4 regions of the Yersinia vastinensis genome follow, and region 4 is predicted to be linked to each of the others. Evidence: predicted binding sites of a transcription regulator. Region 4 holds the regulator's gene; each other region holds the start of a gene.

Region 1 (3,202 bases), 2.1 Mb from region 4:
ATCACCGCCAGTGCGATACGCCACGAGAAGAAATCACTCAGAACCCCGGTGACCAAACGGCCACTCATACCACCAATGGAGTTACCGCTGATATACAACCCCATAGAAAGAGCCACAAAGCTTGGGTGAATTTCCTCACTGAGGTAGGTCATTGCCACGGCCGCCACGCCGCTGAGGGACAAGCCAATCAATGCCCGCATGAACAAAATGCCATGCCAACTCGTCATAAATGAACAAATTAACGTGCAGATAGCGGCCAACATCAATGCGACGACCATGACTGACTTTCGCCCAACGGCATCAGATAGAGGGCCAGTAAACATTAAGCCAAAAGCCAACATCCCGGTTGCGGTTGAAAGCGATAAACTGCTGCCCGCAGGTGAAATATTAAAATCCTGCGATAGCAGTGGCAAAATCGGTTGGACGCAATAGAGCAGGGCAAAAGTGGCAAGTCCGGCTGAAAAAAAAGCGAATGTGACGCGAATAAACTCTGGTGTACCGCGTTGAATATAAGGGCGTTTAGTTAAACGAGAGACTTTTGATTCAGCCACTAACGTAGTGGCATCATCATTTGCTGCAAGAGTCGGCCCTAAGGTATCCGTAGGGCGCAAAGAGGTGGTCACGGTATTTCCTTAATCAAAATCATAACGATCTGCTTCAATAGCAAGATCATAGAAATAGCTAAGTTTTTTGTCTAATATATTAATTATTAAAAATAAGACGTTTAAAGTATTAATGGGGTTGGATGAGCATAGAACTCAGGCACTTACGTTATTTCATTGCGGTAGCAGAAGAGTTGCACTTTGGAAGAGCTGCGGAGCGTTTGCGCATTTCACAACCCCCCCTAAGCCAACAGATTCAAATTCTGGAGGAGCAAATTGGCGCCCGGTTGTTCGCACGTAATAACCGTAACGTCAGTCTAACCCAAGCAGGCGAGCTGTTTTTGAAAGAGTCTTACCAAATTCTGGCTCAAGTGAATACCGCATCAGAAAAGGCCGCACGCCTACATCGTGGTGAATCCGGTGAATTGACCATCGGCTTTACGTCATCTGCTCCTTTTATCAGTACAGTGTCGAAAAATTTACGTGCTTTTCGCCAATTACATCCACAAGTGCATATTAAAATGCAGGAGGTTAACACCAAACAGCAAATTGAGCCGTTGTTGGATGGACGACTTGATCTTGGTGTAATGCGCAATACTCGCTTACCGGATGCTCTACAATACCGTTTGCTGCTGCGCGAACCTTTGGTTGCCGTTGTCCACAAAGAGCACCCGCTCGCTGCATTACCCAGCATCAAATACCACTCATTGGCCGAGCAGCCTTTTGTTTTTTTTGCTCGGGAAGTAGGCACGGCTTTATATGATGAAATTCTCACGTTGTTAGCGCGTGCCGGCATCACGCCTTATATTACTCAAGAGGTTGGGGAGGCGATGACAATTGTCGGCTTAGTCTCTTCAGGTCTAGGGGTTTCAATCTTGCCAGCATCATTTACTCGAGTAAAAGTGGATGGAGTGAAATATTTGCCTCTAGCCGAAGAAAGCGCCACCACCGAAGTATGGCTGGTTAACCATAAGCATCGGCCTGTGACCGCGCCGGCAGAAGCATTGATTCGCCTGATGGTTGCAGATCTCTCTGGCCTGACTTCGTATAAATAACCATCATCGCGTGCAAGAAAATCGGTGATTATGTGCAGTAAATCACATAACTAATCAAATAGTTGACGCCATATGCTAAAAGCCCCAACATAGCCGATAATCTTTATTTAGAAGCGCGAAAAATACTCGGTGGCAGAGAAGGAGCCGGTTTAGTGATAACGGATGGACAGCCTGGGCATATTGATCAAATCAAGCAGACCAATGCAGGGGCCGTTTATCGGCTGATTGATTTGTTCGGCCCGATATCCCGCATTGAACTGTCTAAGAGGGCGCAACTGGCCCCCGCCAGTATCACAAAAATTGTGCGTGAACTGGTTGAAGCTCATCTGGTCAAAGAGACTGAATATCAAGATGTGGGTAGCCGCGGGCGGCCAGCCATTGGTTTAGTCCTTGATACTGAAGCTTGGCACTATGTCTCTGGGCGTATTAGTCGCGGGTCTATTACTCTCGCGCTGCGTGATCTGAGCAGTAAATTAGTGGTCGAAGACCAAATTCCACTGCCTGATTGCCATCCGGAACCCCTCCTTAGCCGTATTCTTAGCGAAGTCGATCAATTCTTTATTCGTCATCAGGAAAAACTTGAGAGACTGACTGCAATCGCAATTACCATGCCAGGCATTATTGATGCGCCTGCCGGTGTTGTGCATAAAATGCCGTTTTATGACGTAGACGAAATGCTGCTTGGGCCAGCGCTTGAGCAACGAACGGGATTACCTGTTTACCTGCAACATGATATTTGTGCCTGGACGATGGCCGAAGCGCTGTATGGTGCCTCGCGTGGTTGCCAAAATGTTATTCAGGTGGTGATTGATCATAATGTCGGGGCCGGCGTTATTGCCGCTGGGCGAGTATTGCATGCGGGTAGCCGCAGTGTGGTTGAAATTGGCCATACCCAAGTCGATCCTTATGGTAAACGCTGTTATTGCGGTAATCATGGTTGCCTTGAAACTGTCGCCAGTATTGAAAATATGCTGGAAATTGCACAACAGCGATTAAATGGCTCGATGAGCTCGTTATTACACGGTTCGCCTTTAAATGTTGAGTCTTTATGTGATGCCGCTTTAGCTGGCGACCAATTAGCGAAAGATATTATTTTGGGTGTCGGTCACAGTGTTGGGCGAATTATTGCCATAATGGTCAATTTATTTAACCCAGAAAAAATTTTAGTGGGTTCACCACTAAATAAAGCAGCGTCTATTCTACATCCGGCAATCGCATCTTGTATTCGCCAACAAGCATTACCTGCTTACAGCGAAAATATCCTTGTTGAGCCGACAGCCTTCTTTAATCAAGGAACAATGCCGGGTGCTGCATTAGTAAAAGAAGCATTATATAACGGCTCATTACTGGTGAAATTACTGCAAGGATAAGGTACTCACTAATAATTAAGAGTTAATTATTAGTGAGTACCTGCAGTGTATTTCTCTACATTATTTGATGTCATCCGTTAAAAACCTTCCTCAGTTCGGTAAAACATTGCGCTAACGCAAGCTGTCAATTGCTAGCTTCGCCTAGACTTTTATCCATGTTGCCAATTTCGCTAAT
Region 2 (3,202 bases), 990 kb from region 4:
ACGCTCGCCGTGTGATTACTCGTTACACCACCACCGCCGACTTCTTCAATCCATTGCGTTTTGTGCGTGGTGGGCACTTAATTGACCTTGATTGGTTGGTAGATATCACCTCTCAGCAGTTACCTCTGGCAATCGACAGCGCCGAACAACATCTCCAGAATGGTCGTGAGTTTCTCATGTGTGCTTGCCGCAGTGAGGATTTCGAACCCACCTATATTTCTCCAACTCGGGAAAGCTGGTTACCGGCAATTAAAGCCTCCAGTGCTATTCCGGGGTTGTATCGCCAAGGCGTTGAGCTAGACGGCGTAAGTTATCAGGATGGCGGAATCAGTGATGCTATTCCTGTCGAAGAGGCTTATCGGCGTGGGGCGGATACCATTGTGGTCATTCGAACCGTACCTTCGCAGGCTTATTATACACCGCAATGGATGAAGCGGATGGAGCACTGGTTGAGTGAAAGTAGCTTGCAACAACTGGTGCGCATTATGCAGCAGCATGAGCAGAGCTATCATCGTATCCAGCAATTCATTGAGAAACCGCCAGGTGATTTGCGTATTTTTGAGATTTTCCCTCCGAAACCACTGGCGAGTAGCGCACTGGGTAGTCGGGTTGCAGCCCTAAACCGGGATTACCATTTAGGTCGTCGCTGTGGCCGCTATTTCTTGGCAACGGTTGGACACTGGTTACTGCCACAAGATCAGATGGACTCCGCTGAAATCAAAGAGAACAAGCCTTCGATCTCCCTTTCTCGCCGTATGATCCAGCCACAAGATATTAACCAGACAGATGAGATGGCCGAGTTGATCGACACTGATGAGTCCACTTTTGATATCAATCAGTCGCCAGATATCATCACATCGGTTGATACTGCAAACGCCACAGGAAATCATCTTTCTGCTCAAATGACGGTGGCAGACAGTGGGCTGATTATTCCCACCACGACACGCAATAAAAAGAAACCGCTACCCGCGGAGATCATTTTGCCTGCGGGCGTGGCGAAAACTAAAGGTGATACAGCCTAATGGCGCAAACTGGCGAGCCGATGCCGTATTTTGTCGATACGCATTGTCACTTTGATTTCCCCCCCTTTAGCGGTAGAGAGGTTGCCAGTTTAGCCAGTGCTGCACAGGCGAATGTGCAGCAAGTCATTGTGCCCGCGGTCAGCGCAGCTTACTTTTCTCGTATTGTTGATTTGGCTGCGAACTACCCGCCGCTCTTCGCCGCGCTCGGTATGCATCCACTCTATATTGCCCAACATCAGGAAGCTGATTTAGCGCTGCTGGCATCATTGCTGGAGAATAAAACGGAAAAATTGGTGGCGGTGGGGGAGATTGGCCTAGATCTCTACATGGATGAGCCGCAGTTGCCATGTCAATTAGCGTTATTACGCGCTCAGTTGACGCTAGCCAAACAGCATGATTTGCCGGTGATATTGCACTCGCGCCGCTCGCACGATCAGCTCGCTTCCGCCTTGCGTAAAGCTGACTTGCCACGCACGGGCGTAGTACACGGTTTTGCCGGGAGCTTAGCGCAGGCGCAGGCATTTATTCGTATGGGCTATTACATTGGCGTGGGCGGTACCATCACTTATGAACGAGCGCAGAAAACACGAAATGTCATGGCAACATTACCGCTGTCAGCATTGTTGTTAGAGACCGATGCCCCGGATATGCCCCTTGCGGGTTTTCAGGGGCAGCCTAACCGGCCAGAGCGGGCGGCAAATGTATTTGCCGTATTATGTGAATTACGCTCAGAAACACCACAAGAGATTGCTGCCCATCTATTGGAGAATAGTCAGCGTTTATTCCAGTTGCCGCCAGTCGAGAAATGCGTTCTGTAGACTGAGCGAACACATGCAAATCACACTAATAGTTAGTCTGCTTTCACCTACCTCACTTTTATAATGTGATGTTAATCACATTAATTGTCTAACAGTTGCTTCCAGTTGTGTTTATTTGTGACAGAGATTGTTTGATAGCGAGATCATGCCAGTATAATCCCCTCCACACACATTATTTAAATATAAATCATTAACAGGATTATCGACATGCTCATGAGTTTAGTCGGAATGGCAGTACTGATATTAATAGCCGTGCTTCTTTCAAGCAATTTTAGGGCGATTAATATCCGCACTGTAGTTGGGGCATTTATTATCCAGGTTGGTATTGGTGCGCTGGTGTTATATGTGCCAATCGGTCGTCGTATCCTTGGCGGGATGTCTCAAGGGGTAGCGAACGTTATTGCATATGGTAATGACGGTATTTCATTTATGTTTGGCGGGCTAGTTTCCGACAAAATGTTTGAAGTTTTTGGCGGCGGTGGTTTTGTATTTGCCCTGCGCGTATTACCCGTTATTGTTTTCTTCTCTTCACTAATCGCCGTTTTATATTATCTCGGCATTATGCAGCTTGTGATTAAGGTATTAGGTGGCGGGCTGCAAAAACTTTTGGGCACATCGCGTACCGAATCTCTTTCTGCGACGGCGAACATTTTTGTCGGCCAGACCGAAGCCCCATTGGTTGTACGCCCTTACATCTCTACCATGACGCAATCTGAATTGTTCGCTGTAATGTGTGGTGGTTTAGCCTCGGTTGCGGGTTCAGTATTGGCCGGTTATGCGCAAATGGGGGTGCCATTAGAATATCTGATCGCCGCTTCCTTTATGGCCGCACCCGGTGGGTTATTGTTCGCGAAATTAATGGTGCCAGAAACTGAAAAAACGCACGATAAAGTCGATGCTATTACGCTGATTGATAAAGACGATCGCCCTGCTAACGTTATTGATGCCGCGGCATCTGGTGCGGCTTCCGGTATGCAACTGGCACTGAATGTCGGGGCAATGTTATTAGCCTTTATTGCATTGATTGCATTGCTCAATGGGATTTTGGGCGGGATTGGCGGCTGGTTCGACTATCCGCAGCTGTCAATGGAATTAATTCTCGGCTGGGTATTCTCGCCAATTGCTTATCTGATCGGCATTCCGTGGGATGAAGCGATGGTGGCTGGTTCCTTTATCGGCCAGAAGATCATTGTGAATGAATTTGTGGCGTTTATGAACTTTGGCCAATATCTCCAGGCCGAAGAGTTAGTGAAAGCCGCAGGTTTGCAGGTGCTTTCTGAGCATTCAAAAGCCATTATTTCTTTTGCTCTCTGTGGTTTTGCCAACTTGTCATCTGTCGCTATCTTGTTGGGTGGGTTAGGC
Region 3 (3,202 bases), 320 kb from region 4:
TTACTGAAAAACCCAGAAGCCATCAAAAACCCCTTCTTCCTATTAGCCCCAGACTGGGCACTGATCCCATTATTAATACTGGCAACGCTGGCGACCGTTATTGCCTCGCAGGCTGTTATCTCCGGTGTATTCTCACTGACTCGGCAGGCGGTTCGTTTAGGTTATTTACCGCCGATGCGGATTATTCATACGTCAGAAATGGAATCAGGTCAGATATATATACCGGTAATTAACTGGACACTGTATTTGGCCGTCGTGTTGGTGATTGTCGGCTTTGAGCGTTCCAGTAATTTAGCCGCGGCTTACGGGATTGCAGTGACCGGCACCATGGTGATAACCAGTATTCTGTTCTGTACTGTGGCGTTGAAAAACTGGCATTGGAATCGTGCTTTTGTTGGCTGTCTGCTGGTGGTTTTGCTGATTATCGATGTGCCTATGTTCTCCGCTAACGCCCTGAAATTATTCTCTGGTGGCTGGTTACCGTTATCACTGGGTCTCGTGATGTTTATCATCATGACCACTTGGAAAAGCGAGCGTTTCAGTCTGCTGCGTCGTATGCATGAACACGGGAATTCACTGGAAGCGATGATTGCCTCATTGGAAAAATCGCCACCAGTGCGCGTAACAGGGACGGCGGTCTATATGTCGCGAGCGATGAATGTCATTCCGTTTGCGTTACTGCATAACCTTAAACACAACAAAGTGTTGCATGAGCGGGTGGTGTTGCTGACATTGCGAACTGAAGATGCGCCTTATGTTCATAATGTGAACCGGGTAACTATCGAGCAGCTTTCACCAACATTCTGGCGTGTTGTCGCCAGTTATGGTTGGCGGGAAACACCAAACGTGGAAGAGATTTTCCATCGCTGTGGTTTGGAAGGTTTGCCGTGCCAGATGATGGAAACCTCATTCTTTATGTCTCACGAGTCACTTATTCTGACCAAGCGTCCATGGTATCTGTTCTTGCGAGGCAAGTTATTTGTTGCTCTTAGCCGCAATGCGCTACGCGCAGCCGATCAGTTTGAGATCCCCCCCAACCGGGTCATAGAACTCGGGACGCAAGTCGAGATTTAGCGATGAAGGCCGTTATGATTAACGGCCTTTTTTACGTTGATTATCTCTCTATCAGAAAATATTCAATATTCTGATTATTTGTCATCCGCTTTGTATCGGTTCAGCGAAACGTTTCGATGACGATCACAATTTCACCAAATTGGGTTTGCCTTCTGCTGTCATTTTCCTAAACTCAGTATCAGCGAAACGTTTCGCTGTTGGAGTAAAAAATGAAAAAAGGCGCATTACTGAATTCTGATATTTCCGCTGTTATCTCTCGTCTGGGTCATACCGATCAGATTGTGATAGGTGATGCGGGGCTGCCGATACCGGCAACCACCACACGTATCGATTTGGCACTGACACGAGGCGTCCCTGGTTTCCTCCAGGTTCTTGAGGTGGTAACGCAAGAAATGCAGGTTGAGAGTGCCTACCTTGCACAGGAGATAGTTAAAAATAATCCCCAACTCCATGAAGCGTTACTCGCCCAACTAACACAACTTGAGCAACACCAGGGAAACCAAATTGTTTTGCACTATATCAGCCATGAGGCTTTTAAAGAGCAGACCAAACAAAGCCGAGCCGTGATTCGTAGCGGGGAATGTTCCCCCTTTGCTAACATCATTCTCAGCTCCGGCGTAACTTTCTGAGGCATTTATGCAACCTTTGCTGCAACTGAAAGGGATTGATAAAGCCTTTCCCGGCGTCAAAGCACTCTCCGGTGCCGCGCTTAGTGTCTATCCTGGCCGAGTGATGGCACTGGTAGGCGAAAATGGGGCCGGAAAATCGACCATGATGAAAGTACTGACTGGCATCTACAGTAAGGATGCCGGCAGTCAGCATTTCTTGGGTAAAGAAGTGGTGTTTAATGGCCCGAAAGACTCGCAGGAAGCGGGGATTGGCATTATTCATCAGGAACTTAACCTGATCCCACAGTTAACCATCGCAGAAAACATCTTTTTAGGGCGTGAGTTTGTTAATCGTTTTGGCGGCATTGATTGGAAAAAGATGTATGCCGAAGCCGATTTACTGCTAGCGCGCCTCAATATCAGTTACAGCAGCCATCGGCTGGTGGGTGAGCTTTCCATCGGTGATCAGCAAATGGTGGAAATCGCCAAAGTGCTGAGTTTCGAATCCAAAGTTATCATTATGGATGAGCCAACGGATGCGCTGACCGATACCGAAACCGCCTCACTATTTAACGTAATTAACGAGTTGAAAGCGGAAGGCCGCGGTATTGTTTATATCTCCCACCGACTAAAAGAAATCTTTGAGATTTGCGACGATGTCACGGTATTTCGTGATGGGCAGTTTATTGCCGAGAAACCGGTAAGCAGCCTGACGGAAAACTCCCTGATTGAGATGATGGTGGGGCGCAAGCTAGAAGAACAATACCCGCGCTTGAATTTACCGCGTGGCGAAAAGCGCTTGCAGGTCAAACAGCTATGCGGCCCCGGTGTGAAAAACGTCAATTTCACCCTCTACAGTGGCGAGATCTTGGGGGTTGCTGGCTTGATGGGCGCAGGCCGTACTGAACTGATGAAAATCATCTATGGTGCACTGCCGCGTAAATCTGGTTTTGTCATCCTTGATGGGCGTGAAGTTGTCACCCATTCCCCACAAGATGGCTTGGCAAACGGTATTGTCTATATTTCCGAAGACCGCAAACGTGATGGTTTAATACTCGGCATGTCGGTTAAAGAGAATATGTCTTTGACGGCGTTGCGTTATTTCAGCCGCAGCGGTGGTTCACTCAAACATGCGGATGAGCAACAAGCGGTGGCGGACTTCATTCGCTTATTTAATATTAAAACGCCTTCCATGGAACAGCCTATTGGTCTGTTGTCCGGTGGTAATCAGCAAAAAGTAGCTATCGCGCGCGGTTTGATGACTCGGCCAAAAGTATTGATCTTGGATGAGCCCACCCGCGGGGTAGACGTCGGGGCGAAAAAAGAGATTTACCAGCTAATTAACCAATTTAAACAAGAAGGGCTGAGCATCATCTTAGTCTCCTCTGAAATGCCAGAAGTGCTAGGTATGAGTGACCGCATTATTGTGATGCATGAGGGTCAACTCAGTGGCGAATTCTCAATCGAACAAGCGACTCAGGAAGTATTGATGGCCGCCGCCGTCGGCAAACGTGATTCAT
Region 4 (3,202 bases):
TAAGCCGCTTTGCCACTGAGGCCACAGCCACAAGGCACTGGCAAAGGCCAAAGCACAGCCTATCAAGGTATCGAGTAAACGTGGAACTAAGAAGTCAGCCCCTTCTCCGGTCAATAGCTGCAAGATATACACTGTAGTGATGGTTCTGCCGATAACGGACAAACCGTAGTTTTTGCGTTGCACCAGATAGCAGAGCAGGGTGATGACTAACATGATGCTTAGGGTTGTCCCTTCCGGCATCTGCAAGTGCAATAAACCCGCCGCCAATATCAACCCAATTAACGTCCCCATAGCACGGTGATGAATCCGTATCTTGGTCGCGTTATACCCGTTTTGCGTGACCAGCATGATGGTGAGCAAGATCCAGTATGGTTTAGGTAAGTGGATAAGCGTACCGATGTAGCTCCCTGCTGCCAGAGTGACACCCATACGAGCCGCATCACGCAATGGACTGGATTTCAACGATAAATAGCTGATAAATGCTGGCCAGAGAGGCTGGGATAACTGGCTGGCCATCAAGTCTCGGTCATATTGTGGGCGGCGATCACTCAGGATTTGAGTCACATGGCTGATGTGGTAATAGCAAAATTGCGCCACGGAATTGTCTGGATGTTGTTGGGCAATCTCTTCCAGCTCGACTAGCGCATTGCCAGCACTGAAATGTTCTTTAGCGCGATGGTGATAGAGAATATCGTCAGCAATGGTTCGCATCTGGGTCGAAATTTGATCCATATTGCGGTGAAGAACTGTGATTATTGGTGTTTGCTCAATCAGCTCTTGCACTTTTTCTGGCTGATTGAGTGCCGCAGTAATGTGCTCTTGTAAATCGAGCGCCATCTGGAACAAGCTCACTAGCCGTTTTTGTTCAGTTTTCGTCGCATTAGATAACAGATTAAATTGCTGATAAAGCTGATTAACTTTATCCATTATACCTTGCTGTCTGTCGAGCAATGGCGGTAGGGATTTTTCTGGCTCAAGATGCTGATCAAACAAACTGAATTTAGCATCGCAATAATCCGCCAATAAATGATAAAGCTGGCTCAAAGGTTCGCGGATAGGTTGGTCTTTGCATAATCGGAACCAAATCCAAGTAAAACCGCCGTACCAAAGGGTCCCCACGGCGCACATTAATGGCGCTTGCCAGATGGGAGCGCGACCCACCATGCTCAGGCTGAAGATGGCAGCAATTAGCGCCGCAGGCAACATGCGGCCATTGAGCGGGCTGATGGCCCCTGAAACACCCAGAACCAATGCCAGTCCCAACATCACCCAAGGCAGTGGAATATCCCACAACAATAACTGTTGAGTCAGGAAGCTGCACAAGGTAAAGAGCGCACCGCCAATAATCAGGCGGCGGAAAAAATGCTGGTGTGGGGTATCTAACGAGGCAATATTACAGCATGCGGGTATCAGGGAGAACATCAATCCCATCCGCAGATCGCCAATGGCAAAGCCCAGTGCAGCAGGCAGGCAGAGAACCAATGTTTGGCGGAGTGCATAGTTCACTTCAGGATGATAAATAAGCCGTTGCCACTTCATCTAGGCCCCAGAGATTTATTGATCATACAGCGAAGAAAACCGGTGCCGAGGGTATCGGCACCGGTTTATGGGGAATTAACGAGTGCCGTAAACGACAATCGTTTTACCGTGTGCGGAGATCAGGTTCTGATCTTCCAGCATTTTTAGTATCCGCCCCACAGTTTCGCGGGAGCAGCCAACTATTTGACCAATTTCCTGGCGGGTAATCTTAATCTGCATCCCATCTGGGTGGGTCATGGCATCAGGTTGTTTTGCCAGATTAAGCAGCGTTTGTGCAATGCGCCCAGTCACATCAAGGAAAGCGAGGTTACCCACCTTCTCAGACGTAATCTGTAAGCGACTCGCCATTTGCGAAGACAGGCGCATCAAAATATCTGGATTGACCTGAATTAGCTGGCGGAATTTTTTGTAAGAAATTTCAGCCACTTCACAGGCGGTTTTTGCTCTAACCCAAGCACTGCGTTCTTGGCCTTCTTCAAATAATCCAAGCTCGCCGATGAAATCCCCTTGGTTTAAATAGGAGAGAATCATCTCTTTACCTTCTTCATCTTTGATAAGCACCGCAACGGAGCCTTTCACGATGTAGTAAAGCGTTTCGGCCTTTTCACCTTGGTGAATTAGCGTACTCTTCGATGGATATTTGTGGATATGGCAATGAGACAGGAACCATTCGAGAGTCGGGTCTGTTTGTGGCTTGCCGAGAACCATTCGCTGTTATCCTCTGTTGTTATCGCTGCCTAACTTAACAGGGCTCAGAGTTCCCTGCGCGGCGTGCTTATAAAATACACTTTCTCTTAGCATATTAATTTGCTCAACTGCCGAAAGGTATAGCCAAGATACGTACCGGATAGAAACCCTTCACTGAGTATTGAGAAGCTACCCTATTTAATTCTAGAAACAACACTTTCGATTCTGTTTGTAGCACAGGATGAGGCGACTGTCTTGTGTTGTATCGCTTCAGCATGATGAACATCGGGTTACATTGCGAGTTTGTAAATGAAAGGGTAGTCTGAAATAGAAAATTTAACCGGGAGCAAGAGTTATGCAGGCACGAGTAAAGTGGGTTGAGGGGCTGACATTTTTGGGTGAATCCGCCTCAGGTCATCAAGTTTTGATGGATGGGAATGCGGGAGACAAAGCACCAAGCCCAATGGAAATGCTATTAATGTCAGCAGGCGGCTGTAGCGCAATTGATGTTGTTTCTATCTTGCAAAAAGGGCGTAACGATGTGCGTGATTGCGAAGTGACCTTAACTTCACAACGCCGGGAAGAAGCGCCACGTTTGTTTACGCAAATCAACCTACACTTTATTGTCAGCGGCAAAGATCTGACCGATAAAATTGTTGAGCGTGCTGTTCAGTTGTCGGCTGAAAAATATTGCTCGGTTTCTTTGATGTTGGGAAAAGCGGCAACAATTACCCACAGTTTTGAAATCCGCGAAATCGCATAAGCAAACCCTACGTACTTGAAGCTGCGAAGATGTTGGTTGCGACTTCAAGTACCAAGGATATTAATTAATCTTTTTACCTTCCAATAGTCGCTGGACGAGCGGGGCCATAATCAGCTCCATTGCTAGCCCCATTTTCCCGCCGGGCACGACTAACGTATTGATGTTCGATATAAATGACCCTTGAAGCATCGCCAGTAAATAGGGGAAATCGAT

What was found. The regulator CRP, encoded in region 4, controls carbon source genes, mostly activating them, when cyclic AMP is high. The targets are predictions, from matches to a motif close to ATGTGANNNNNNTCACAT.
Positions count from the first base shown of each region.
Region 1: the regulator CRP is predicted to act here: its motif matches at 1,688-1,705, upstream of mlc (ROK family transcriptional regulator Mlc).
Region 2: the regulator CRP is predicted to act here: its motif matches at 1,904-1,921, upstream of ACIOG0_RS18610 (NupC/NupG family nucleoside CNT transporter).
Region 3: the regulator CRP is predicted to act here: its motif matches at 1,186-1,203, upstream of rbsD (D-ribose pyranase).

Region 1 is NZ_CP173260.1:2,397,975-2,401,176, reverse strand. Features, by position in the region: gene ACIOG0_RS11275 (MFS transporter) at 1-623, opposite strand, end outside; gene ACIOG0_RS11270 (LysR family transcriptional regulator) at 746-1,657, shown strand; gene mlc (ROK family transcriptional regulator Mlc) at 1,810-3,027, shown strand.
Region 2 is NZ_CP173260.1:4,026,128-4,029,329, reverse strand. Features, by position in the region: gene ACIOG0_RS18620 (patatin family protein) at 1-1,022, shown strand, start outside; gene ACIOG0_RS18615 (TatD family hydrolase) at 1,043-1,840, shown strand; gene ACIOG0_RS18610 (NupC/NupG family nucleoside CNT transporter) at 2,048-3,202, shown strand, end outside.
Region 3 is NZ_CP173260.1:4,697,558-4,700,759, reverse strand. Features, by position in the region: gene kup (low affinity potassium transporter Kup) at 1-1,074, shown strand, start outside; gene rbsD (D-ribose pyranase) at 1,284-1,703, shown strand; gene rbsA (ribose ABC transporter ATP-binding protein RbsA) at 1,711-3,202, shown strand, end outside.
Region 4 is NZ_CP173260.1:262,551-265,752, forward strand. Features, by position in the region: gene ACIOG0_RS00990 (YccS/YhfK family putative transporter) at 1-1,539, opposite strand, end outside; gene crp (cAMP-activated global transcriptional regulator CRP) at 1,615-2,247, opposite strand; gene ACIOG0_RS01000 (OsmC family protein) at 2,582-2,989, shown strand; gene ACIOG0_RS01005 (phosphoribulokinase) at 3,050-3,202, opposite strand, start outside.